Regions from separate parts of the Halomonas sp. GT genome, predicted to be linked through region 2. Evidence: predicted binding sites of a transcription regulator. Region 2 holds the regulator's gene; the other holds the start of a gene.
What was found. The regulator FNR, encoded in region 2, switches genes on or off when oxygen is low (the NO sensors DNR and NnrR bind a similar motif). The targets are predictions, from matches to a motif close to TTGATNTANATCAA.
Positions count from the first base shown of each region.

Region 1: B6A39_RS08255 (cytochrome-c peroxidase) is a predicted target of FNR. The motif match lies at 3,319-3,332, and genes of this name have one in related genera.

Region 1 is NZ_CP020562.1:1,767,961-1,773,411, forward strand. It holds gene cydC (thiol reductant ABC exporter subunit CydC) at 1-1,188, shown strand, start outside; gene B6A39_RS08250 (adenosine deaminase) at 1,204-2,196, shown strand; gene B6A39_RS08255 (cytochrome-c peroxidase) at 2,231-3,217, opposite strand; rRNA gene B6A39_RS08260 (16S ribosomal RNA) at 3,627-5,159, shown strand; tRNA gene B6A39_RS08265 (tRNA-Ile) at 5,247-5,323, shown strand; tRNA gene B6A39_RS08270 (tRNA-Ala) at 5,435-5,451, shown strand, end outside.
Region 2 is NZ_CP020562.1:3,216,696-3,222,146, forward strand. It holds gene ccoS (cbb3-type cytochrome oxidase assembly protein CcoS) at 1-184, shown strand, start outside; gene B6A39_RS14825 (sulfite exporter TauE/SafE family protein) at 181-876, shown strand; gene hemN (oxygen-independent coproporphyrinogen III oxidase) at 1,005-2,432, shown strand; gene fnr (fumarate/nitrate reduction transcriptional regulator Fnr) at 2,491-3,243, shown strand; gene ttcA (tRNA 2-thiocytidine(32) synthetase TtcA) at 3,230-4,195, opposite strand; gene B6A39_RS14845 (DNA polymerase III subunit epsilon) at 4,262-4,912, opposite strand; gene B6A39_RS14850 (putative nucleotidyltransferase substrate binding domain-containing protein) at 4,918-5,451, opposite strand, start outside.

The sequences.
Region 1 (5,451 bases), 1.4 Mb from region 2:
CTATGGTTTGTGGTGACGCTTGGTTATGCGTGGTTGGGGTTTGGTAATAGCCACCAGCAAGTTAGCGACCAAGAAGAGTTACGCCGTCTAGTGCTTGATCAAGTACAAGCGTCGGCTGAGCTAATGAGTTACCAGACCAACCCTTGGTACCGTACACGGATTAATCAACACGAAGACCAAGCGCTAAGTAATCAGCGTCAGCTTGCTTATAAGTCGGCCATTGGCAATGCGTTAGTATTAGCGGTGACCGGTATGTTGTTGGTGGGCGTATTATGGCTGGGCAGCTTCATTGTAGAGGCTGGTCATGTGTCCGGGCCTATCATTGTTATGGCGGTTATCGCTGTGCTGGGTATAAATGAAGTATTCACTACGTTGCCTAACGCCTTTCTAAAAGTCGGTGCTAGCTATGGCGCTGCTCGGCGATTAAATGCACTGAGCAGCATAATAACTGAGGCGCCGTCGTTGGCCTTGCCTAATGCTTCTCGCGGGCATCCAGTGGCGTTTAATAAAGTTTCTTTTCGTTATCCCGACACAGCCTATTCGGTGCTGTCTGATACTACATTTACCTTGCCTGCCGGAGAGCGAGCAGTAGTGACAGGTATCTCAGGGGCGGGCAAGTCAACGTTGGCTAACCTTATTGTGGGTAGAATATCGCCTTCAGAGGGGCAGGTTTACGTTGCCAGCTGTGCGCCTTCTAACGTTACTGTGGAAAGCCGTGCCAAGCATTTTGTTTTGCTCACGCAGCAGATTGATCTTTTTGATGGATCGTTAGCGGCGAATCTTCGTATTGCGAACCCTGAGGCAAGCGATGACCAATTGTGGGAAGCACTCTCGCAAGTTGCTTTAGAGGATTGGGTAAAGGAGCAACCAAAGCAGCTTGAGACTCAAGTCGGTGAAAAGGGTCAGCAGCTCTCAGGCGGGCAAGCACGTAGAGTGGCATTGGCTCGCCTTTTCTTGCGTGATCCAGCAGTAGTGCTGTTAGACGAACCTTTTGCTGGTGTGGATATGTTCACCGCTATGCATATTGCTAAATCTCTGAACCATTGGCTCACTGGTCGAACAGCGATCTATTTTATTCACCAAGTAGAATATCCGTCGTTGCTGCCTGGTGTTAACTATCACTGGCGACTTGCTGAGGGGAAGTTAAATACGGATACTCTTGATAATGTTAGAAATAATTTATCCTAATGACAGGAGTTTCGTATGCATGAATTTCTTCTCCAGCTACCTAAGGTAGAGCTTCATTTGCATATCGAAGGCTCACTTGAGCCTGAGTTAATGTTTGAACTTGCCAAACGAAATGGTATTGAGCTTCCTTACGCTTCGGTCAAAGAGGCAAAAGCAGCTTATGAGTTTGATGACCTACAGGGATTCTTAAACCTTTATTACCAAGGCATGAATGTACTCCGCACAGAGCAGGATTTTTATGACTTGGCGATGGATTATTTCCAACGTGCTCGTGGTGAAGGGGTAGTGCATATTGATATGCATTTTGACCCTCAGGCCCATCTTCAGCGTGGCATTCCTCTTGAAGTTGTGATGGCGGGATTGCTTCGTGCGAAAGAAGAAGCAGAGGCAGCGCTTGATCTGTCTGTTGGTATGATTATGGCTTTTTTGCGTGATCGTCCGGCTGAAGAAGCGCTCAGCGTGCTTGAAAACGCTGCTCCATATTGGAAGTTTTTAGATGCTATTGGTTTAGACAGCGCAGAGCGTGACAACCCCCCGGCAAAGTTTCAGGCGCTTTTTGCGCGAGCTAAAGAGATTGGCTTAGTGCGTGTTGCCCATGCTGGAGAAGAAGGGCCTGCCGAATATATCGCTGAAGCTCTGGATCTTCTCGATGTTCAGCGAATTGACCATGGGGTTCGCTGTCTCGAAAGTGACACAGTGGTTGAGCGGCTTAGAGAGCGTCAAATTGTACTAACTGTTTGCCCTCTTTCTAATATCAGTTTAAAAGTGATTGATGATCTTCGACATCACCCTCTTCCTCAGTTGTTGAAAGAAAACCTCAAGGTGACGATTAGCTCTGACGATCCTGCTTATTTTGGAGGTGGGTTGCTGACAAATCATGTTGCTTGTGCTGACGCGTTTGGCTGGGATGCTGATGTATTTCGCATGCTAAATCGTAATGCAATCGAAGAAGCTTTTGTTGATGAGCCTCGTCGCCAAGAGCTTTTGCTGCGCCTTGAGCAAGCATGAAAGGACCGCCGACTTCTGGTCGGCGGTGACTCATTTAAGGAAGCGCAGGAACGTCAAATTCAGGCATTTCACCTGTTAGCGTGTGCAAGAAAGCCGTAATCTCATCTATCGTTGTGGTATCAAATTCACGCCCTAGCATCTCCTGTCCCATGACTGCGACAGCTTCCTCTAGTGTTTGTGTTGCGCCGTTATTCATATAGGGGTAAGTGACAGCCACATTGCGAAGGGTGGGTGTACGGAATCGGTATTTATCACTCTCTTCACCGGTGACAATATAGCGTCCCAGGTCTGTAGAGCCAGGTACCTGAATAGCATGAAATTGACTATCGGTTAAATTAGGGCCGCGGTGGCAGGCAATACAACCATTATCGACAAACGCGACCATTCCATTTTTTGCTTGCTCGCTAATGGCATTCATGTCGCCTTGTAAGTAACGGTCAAAAGGCGCATTCGGGGTATTAAGCGTCCGTTGAAACACGGCGAGTGCTTTTCCAAGGTTTTCTGCATTAATAGGATCTTCTTGGTTTGGGTAAGCCTCCGCGAACTTATCTTGATAAAGCTCAAATTCCGCAAGCCGTTCTAGCGCGTGATCAAGCTGCATGGCCATTTCGACATCGGCTTCGATGGGTCCTAATGCTTGTCCCTCGAGATCGGGTTCGCGCCCATCCCAGAATTGTGCATTTAAAAATCCGCTGTTCAATACAGTCGGTGTGTTGCGTTCGCCAATTTGTCCGTTATGGCCCACTGCCCTGGGGATGCGGTCAGACCAGCCTAGCGCAGGGTTATGGCAGGTGGCACAGCTAATGACTCCGCTTGCAGAAATGCGTGGTTCAAAAAATAGCATATTGCCTAGCTCTACTTTCTCATCTGTTTGAGAGTTTTCAGCAGGTAATGGTGGCAGGTGGGGCAGTGGTTCAAAACGAAGGCGATAATTCTCCATATCATCATCGGCCAGCGTCATATTTGAAGCTATCAGTAATGCAGCTCCTGCTAAATAAACTGGGCTCTTAAACGATTGCATATTATCCCCCTCCAGATTGCTGTTAAGTGTCGTGCTTTTTGTATTGTATGAGCACTCTTGAAATGCTAGCGCCAGTTTAGAAAGAAGGGGGAGAAAGAGGCTTGCGCTAGGTCAATTTTAGAATCGATCCTTTTTGCTCATTTTACTCATCAGAAAGGATAAAAAAGTGTTGACGAATAAATAGAAATGAGTAGAATACGCCCCACATCGAACGGCAACGCCAGTCGATAGCTCTTTAATAATTTGATCAGGTAATTCATGTGGGCGCTTGCCGATGAGGTGATAAATCACCAAATATCAAGGCAAGCGGTCATGACAATGTAAATTGAAATGAATTCGTTTGAACCTTGAGCCAAGTTTGATGCGCTTTTGTTGCCTTCGGGTGACGAGTAAGTATCACAATGATTTTAAACTGAAGAGTTTGATCATGGCTCAGATTGAACGCTGGCGGCAGGCCTAACACATGCAAGTCGAGCGGTAACAGGGGTAGCTTGCTACCCGCTGACGAGCGGCGGACGGGTGAGTAATGCATAGGAATCTGCCCGGTAGTGGGGGATAACCTGGGGAAACCCAGGCTAATACCGCATACGTCCTACGGGAGAAAGGGGGCTTCGGCTCCCGCTATTGGATGAGCCTATGTCGGATTAGCTAGTTGGTGAGGTAAAGGCTCACCAAGGCAACGATCCGTAGCTGGTCTGAGAGGATGATCAGCCACATCGGGACTGAGACACGGCCCGAACTCCTACGGGAGGCAGCAGTGGGGAATATTGGACAATGGGGGCAACCCTGATCCAGCCATGCCGCGTGTGTGAAGAAGGCCTTCGGGTTGTAAAGCACTTTCAGCGAGGAAGAACGCCTAGTGGTTAATACCCATTAGGAAAGACATCACTCGCAGAAGAAGCACCGGCTAACTCCGTGCCAGCAGCCGCGGTAATACGGAGGGTGCAAGCGTTAATCGGAATTACTGGGCGTAAAGCGCGCGTAGGTGGCTTGATAAGCCGGTTGTGAAAGCCCCGGGCTCAACCTGGGAACGGCATCCGGAACTGTCAAGCTAGAGTGCAGGAGAGGAAGGTAGAATTCCCGGTGTAGCGGTGAAATGCGTAGAGATCGGGAGGAATACCAGTGGCGAAGGCGGCCTTCTGGACTGACACTGACACTGAGGTGCGAAAGCGTGGGTAGCAAACAGGATTAGATACCCTGGTAGTCCACGCCGTAAACGATGTCGACCAGCCGTTGGGTGCCTAGCGCACTTTGTGGCGAAGTTAACGCGATAAGTCGACCGCCTGGGGAGTACGGCCGCAAGGTTAAAACTCAAATGAATTGACGGGGGCCCGCACAAGCGGTGGAGCATGTGGTTTAATTCGATGCAACGCGAAGAACCTTACCTACTCTTGACATCCTGCGAACTTGTGAGAGATCACTTGGTGCCTTCGGGAACGCAGAGACAGGTGCTGCATGGCTGTCGTCAGCTCGTGTTGTGAAATGTTGGGTTAAGTCCCGTAACGAGCGCAACCCTTGTCCTTATTTGCCAGCGGGTAATGCCGGGAACTCTAAGGAGACTGCCGGTGACAAACCGGAGGAAGGTGGGGACGACGTCAAGTCATCATGGCCCTTACGAGTAGGGCTACACACGTGCTACAATGGCCGGTACAAAGGGTTGCGAGCTCGCGAGAGTCAGCTAATCCCGAAAAGCCGGTCTCAGTCCGGATCGGAGTCTGCAACTCGACTCCGTGAAGTCGGAATCGCTAGTAATCGTGAATCAGAATGTCACGGTGAATACGTTCCCGGGCCTTGTACACACCGCCCGTCACACCATGGGAGTGGACTGCACCAGAAGTGGTTAGCCTAACGCAAGAGGGCGATCACCACGGTGTGGTTCATGACTGGGGTGAAGTCGTAACAAGGTAGCCGTAGGGGAACCTGCGGCTGGATCACCTCCTTAAACGATGCATCATCCCTCGCGGTAAGCGCTCACAATGAATTACCTGATCAGATAATAGAGCAAACGGTTTACGCACGATCCCCTCTTGGGTCTGTAGCTCAGTTGGTTAGAGCGCACCCCTGATAAGGGTGAGGTCGGCAGTTCAAGTCTGCCCAGACCCACCAAATTCCTGTGATACTGCATTAAAATGCTCCTCGTATAGCAGGCTATACGTCGTTGCATTTTGCCTTGTCTCACAGAAATTAATGGCAAGAGGTTAGGTCGGCCAAAAAAATGGGGCCATAGCTCAGCT
Region 2 (5,451 bases):
TCTTCTGGGTCTCGCGGTGTGGGCGTTTTTCTGGGCCGTGAAGCACGACCAGTTTGACGATTTAGAAGGGCCAGCCCACCGCATCCTATTCGACGACGATGAGAATGACCTGTCTCCCGAGCAGCGTGCAGCGCGTAAAAAAAGCGGGTCCTCTTCTCAAGATGACCAAGAGCCTCCTGTATGAATCCGACGGGACTCGATTTACCGCCCCTACTAGCCGCATTTGTATTTGGCTTAATGGGCGGCGCCCATTGTATCGGCATGTGTGGCGGCATTATGAGCGCGCTAACCTTTGCCGTTCCGCCTAGCATGCGACACCCAGCCCGCATGGGTGGACTGTTGATTAGCTATAACGCGGGACGTATTCTCAGCTATATGGTGGCGGGTGCTATTGTTGCTGCACTTGGCACACTCATATCGCTTTCGCCATCTGCACGCATTGCGCTGCAGGCTTTCGCCGCATTGATGCTCATCTTGATGGCACTCTATATCGCTAACTGGTGGAAAGGGCTTCTGAGAGTAGAAGCCGTTGGAAGATACCTTTGGCGTTATATAGAGCCAGTGGGAAGACGCCTGATGCCCGTCGTCCAACTTCCTCAAGCCTTCGCCCTGGGGTCACTGTGGGGCTGGCTGCCCTGCGGTCTGGTTTACTCCATGCTAGCCTGGAGCTTAGCGATTGCAGACCCACTCGATGGCGCTCTTTTAATGGGGGCTTTTGGCCTGGGTACACTCCCTGCTCTGCTGGCAACGGGATTTGCAGCACAACAGCTGAGCCATTTAATCCGCCACCCCGCCACTCGAAGCGTCGCCGCACTGTCGATAATAAGCTTCGCCCTTTGGCAGCTATGGACGCTGATACCCCTAACAACGCATTAGGCATACTCTTCTATAGCTTGATATAGCTCAACGCTTTCCAAGTGTCTCCGACGTAGCATTCCAAGAGAATACTGAGCAACTGCGCTCAGTCACTCCTTTTGTTTACTTCTCACTTCGGAGCGCTCGCCATGCCCGTTCATGCCACTGCTGCCTTCTCACCTACCAACACTGATGTGTCTGGGGCTAATGCCTGGGATGAAGCGCTGCTGCGTCGCTATGACAAAAGTGGCCCACGCTATACGTCCTACCCGACAGCTCTAGCGTTTCATGAGCAGTTTAGTGCCGATGACTTTACTCAGGCGCTAGCGCGCAGTAACGAGAGCCACCGTCCGCTATCACTGTATGTGCATGTGCCCTTTTGTCGAAAAATTTGCTTCTACTGTGCTTGCAATAAAATCGCAACGAAGAATACCGCCCTTGCAGAACCTTATCTTTCTCAGCTAGATCGAGAGATGGTGCTCACTGCCCGCCATTTAGACACTTCACGGCCGGTGCAACAGTTACACTGGGGCGGTGGTACGCCCACATTTCTAACCTTGGCACAGATGGGAGATCTGATTGATCGCCTAGATGCCCGTTTTGGTTTATCTGGCTCAGCCGATCGTGATTACGCTATTGAAATAGACCCTCGTGAAGCAGACGTATTTACGCTGCGCCACCTACAGTCTCTCGGCTTTAATCGACTAAGCCTTGGCGTACAGGATTTAAATCCGCAGGTACAAAAAGCCATCAACCGAGTACAACCCCGGGTACTCACCGAAACGTTGATGGAAGAAGCACACCGTCTTGGTTTTCGCTCACTCAATCTTGATTTGATTTATGGACTGCCATTTCAAACAGAAAAAAGCTTTGCCGAGACACTAAGTCAAGTCATCGAACTCAACCCTGCACGGCTGTCCGTATTTAATTATGCGCACATGCCCACCCGTTTTGCGCCACAGCGACGCATTAACGAAACGGACCTTCCCAGCGCTGATGAAAAGCTGGCTATTTTGCATACCACCATAGAAATGCTGACTAACGCAGGCTATGTGCATATTGGCATGGATCACTTTGCACGACCTGACGATAGCCTAGCGATTGCTCAGCGCAACGGCACCTTACAACGCAATTTTCAGGGCTACTCTAGCCATGCACAGTGCGATTTAGTTGGCTTAGGCGTATCCGCCATATCACGGGTTGACGACGTTTACGCACAAAACCCGACCCAGCTTAACCAATATGAAGCAGCCTTAGATCAAGGTAAGCTGGCAACCGTTAAAGGATTAAGGTTAAATAAGGATGACCTAATACGAAGAGACGTGATTGAACGGCTAATGTGCGACATGCATATTGATCTAGCGGACGTTGGAAAGCGTTGGCACATCGATGCCAATGACTATTTTTCCACCGCAATTGAGCAATTGAAGATAGCTGAGCAAGACGGCTTGATCACTCGCCATCAGCAAGTTATTAGCGCCACCCCCTCTGGGCGGCTGCTGATTCGCCATTTGGCGATGGCTTTTGATGCTCGCCTAGCTGACCAGCCGACTCAGCGCTACTCTAAGATTGTATAAGCTTCTTGAGACGTCTTGCACCTGGGCCTATGATGGCTAACGAGAAAGGGAGAATAATATGCCACACCCCGCCAGCCAACGACGCTCACTGCTGCAAGAGGCGCGCTGCCAGACCTGTAGCCTAAGCTCGCTGTGTCTACCGCTTGCCTTAGAGCTTGAGGACATGAGTCAGTTTGATGCCATCATTCGTCGCCGCGCTCCGCTTAAAAAAGGCGAGCCCCTGTTTCGCCAGGGTGATCACTTCACCAGCGTGTATGCCGTCCGCTCAGGCAGCCTGAAACAGGTAACCAGCGAAGGTAATGGCAATGATCAACTGACAAATTTCTATCTTCCCAGCGAACTGGTGGGGTTAGACGGAATTGATGAAGAGCACTACCCCGGTAGCGTCATTGCACTGGAAACCACAACGGTGTGTGAAATCCCGTTTGATCGCTTGGACCTACTTTCCGAAGAACTACCCGAACTACGTGGTCAGCTTTATCGGAGTATGAGCAAAGAATTGCGGGATGACCGACGCATGATGCGCTTGCTATCGCGCAAGACGGCCGATCAGCGACTAGCAAGCTTTTTAGTTACCCTTTCAGACCGTTTTCGTCGACGTGGATACTCGCCTTATAGCTTCAGGCTCTCCATGTCTCGCGCCGATATTGGCAACTACTTAGGCTTGGCGGTAGAAACGGTCAGCCGTATTCTTAGCCGCTTTCAACAGCAAGAGGTAGTGGCTGTTTCAGGGCGCGAGGTTAATATTTTAGATATGCAACGCCTCATCACGCTAGCTGAAGAGGAAGAACAGTCGGCTAGTCCACGGTAAGCGCCTGAATACGCCCTTCCATCAACGCCGCTTGTTTGGCTTCAAGGCCAGCAAAGTCAAACAAACGGCGGTCTGCCAGCTGGGAAGGCGCTACATTGGTCACTGCTTTAAACATGCTCTCTAGCCGTCCTGGATGTTTTTTATCCCACTCAGCCAGCATATCTTTGACGACTTGACGCTGAAGATTGGGCTGAGAGCCACATAAGTTGCAGGGAATAATGGGGAATTCCATTAGCCGAGAAAACTCTGCAATATCAGCCTCTTTGCAGTAGGCAAGGGGGCGAATGACAATGTTTTTGCCATCGTCAGATAAAAGCTTGGGAGGCATTGCTTTCAAAGTGCCACCAAAGAACATGTTAAGAAATAACGTTTCTAAAATATCTTCACGATGATGCCCTAGGGCAATTTTTGTTGCCCCAATTTCCTCAGCAAACCCATAGAGAGAGCCACGTCTTAATCGTGAGCAGAGTGCGCAAGTCGTTTTTCCTTCAGGGGTTTTCTCTTTCACCACGGAGTAGGTGTCACGCTCTAAAATGTGGTATTCAACACCCACTTTATCTAAGTATTGGGGCAGCACATGCTCTGGAAAACCTGGCTGTTTTTGATCCATATTGACGGCGACCAGAGAGAAGTTAACTGGCGCGTTGCGCTGCAGGTTAAGCAGTATCTCCAGCATCGTATAGCTATCTTTGCCACCAGACAGACACACCATCACTTTGTCACCTTCACCAATCATTTGATAATCAATGATGGCGTTGCCAACCTCTCGCCGTAAGCGCTTTTGTAGCTTATTAAATTCACGCTTTTGTTTAGCGGCATGATGCTCGGATGGTGTCTGTGAGCTATTAACAGCAGAGCTGCTAACAGAAACAGTCTCAAGTGCAGCGGGATCAAAATAGTCAGGTTGTAGCATGGTGTAGGCACTGCCGATGGTAGAAGAAGCAGCGAACATTCTAACAAGACTCACCACCTCCACCCAAGATAAACCCGTGGATTCATCGTATGAGGGTAGTAACGACTACGCCTGCTGGGCGATCTCGCGCTGCAAACGCAGATATAAAAGCGCGCTTGCGGTAGCATCCCCCAACACCCCCATCCATTGAAGAGCGGGTATTTGCCAACGAGCGAGCGCTTCCGTTAGGCGGCCGCTCGTCTCACACTGTGGATGTAAGCGACGCAGCTGACGATAGTGCAGCTTTCCAACATCAACCTGGGCATTGGGCAAACCAAATCCCAGCCCGGCTTTAAACAAAAGATTAAGATGTTCCACCGAGCGGCCTAACTGCCAACCAATTAGCGGCCGATTACCGATAAATTCAGCTAGCGCCCCAAGATGCTCAGCGTTAGGCGCCAGCACCGTATCCGTCGCATAAAGCTGATGATGTCGCCGCAATGCAGGGCCGTTGTTGTTTTGCTCTTCTGCCAGGGTAGCCACCCAGGCTTGGCTGGTCTGCACTCTCCCTGGGCTTAAGACAACAGCAGCGACGCTGACCACAGGCGCTTGGCCCGGGCTAACCTGGCAGGCAAGTGCCACCATTTCTTCCCCCATGTAGGGCTGAAACAGCCATGCGTAGGGGGAATCTGCCCAGCGTCGGCGGTCGCTTTCGCGCTGCATTAATGTACGCAGCGAGCCACTGAGTAATGACATATGCCGGTCTAACAAGCGCATTCCGCTCACGAATACTCCAAATGATAACGATGGGAGAGCCGCTGCTTAAAATCTTTTACGATATGCAGCGCCTCACGCAACAGATCACGCTCAAGGGACGAGAGTTCTTGCACCACCACACGGTTGCTGCGCTGCTGAGTCGACGCTTCTGCTGTCTGCAACTGCTGCTTTAAACGTAGTTCGGTAAATAGCGCCAGCGCCTCCCCCAGGTCGTCAGCAAAACGGCGATCAAGACGACCATCTTCTGCTAAAGCGTCCAAGCGGTCTAAGGTGGAAGTGGCGTTAATTCGTCGCTCGAGCGCCATTGTGCGCACCCCATGAACAATAGGGAAAATCCCGCCTTTTTTAATATCAATTCCATGCTGGGGCTTTTTTAAGGAGCCAAATAGCGTTAGCGGTGTTGAGAAGCGCAGCGCAGCGCGTGCAAAGTAGGACAGTAGTAGCTCATCGCGTGAGCAGCGTTCAAACAGCGCTGCCCGCACGCTGTCTAGCAATTGCGGGTTACCGGCCACCCCGTGGGCATCCAGCAAAATTGCCAG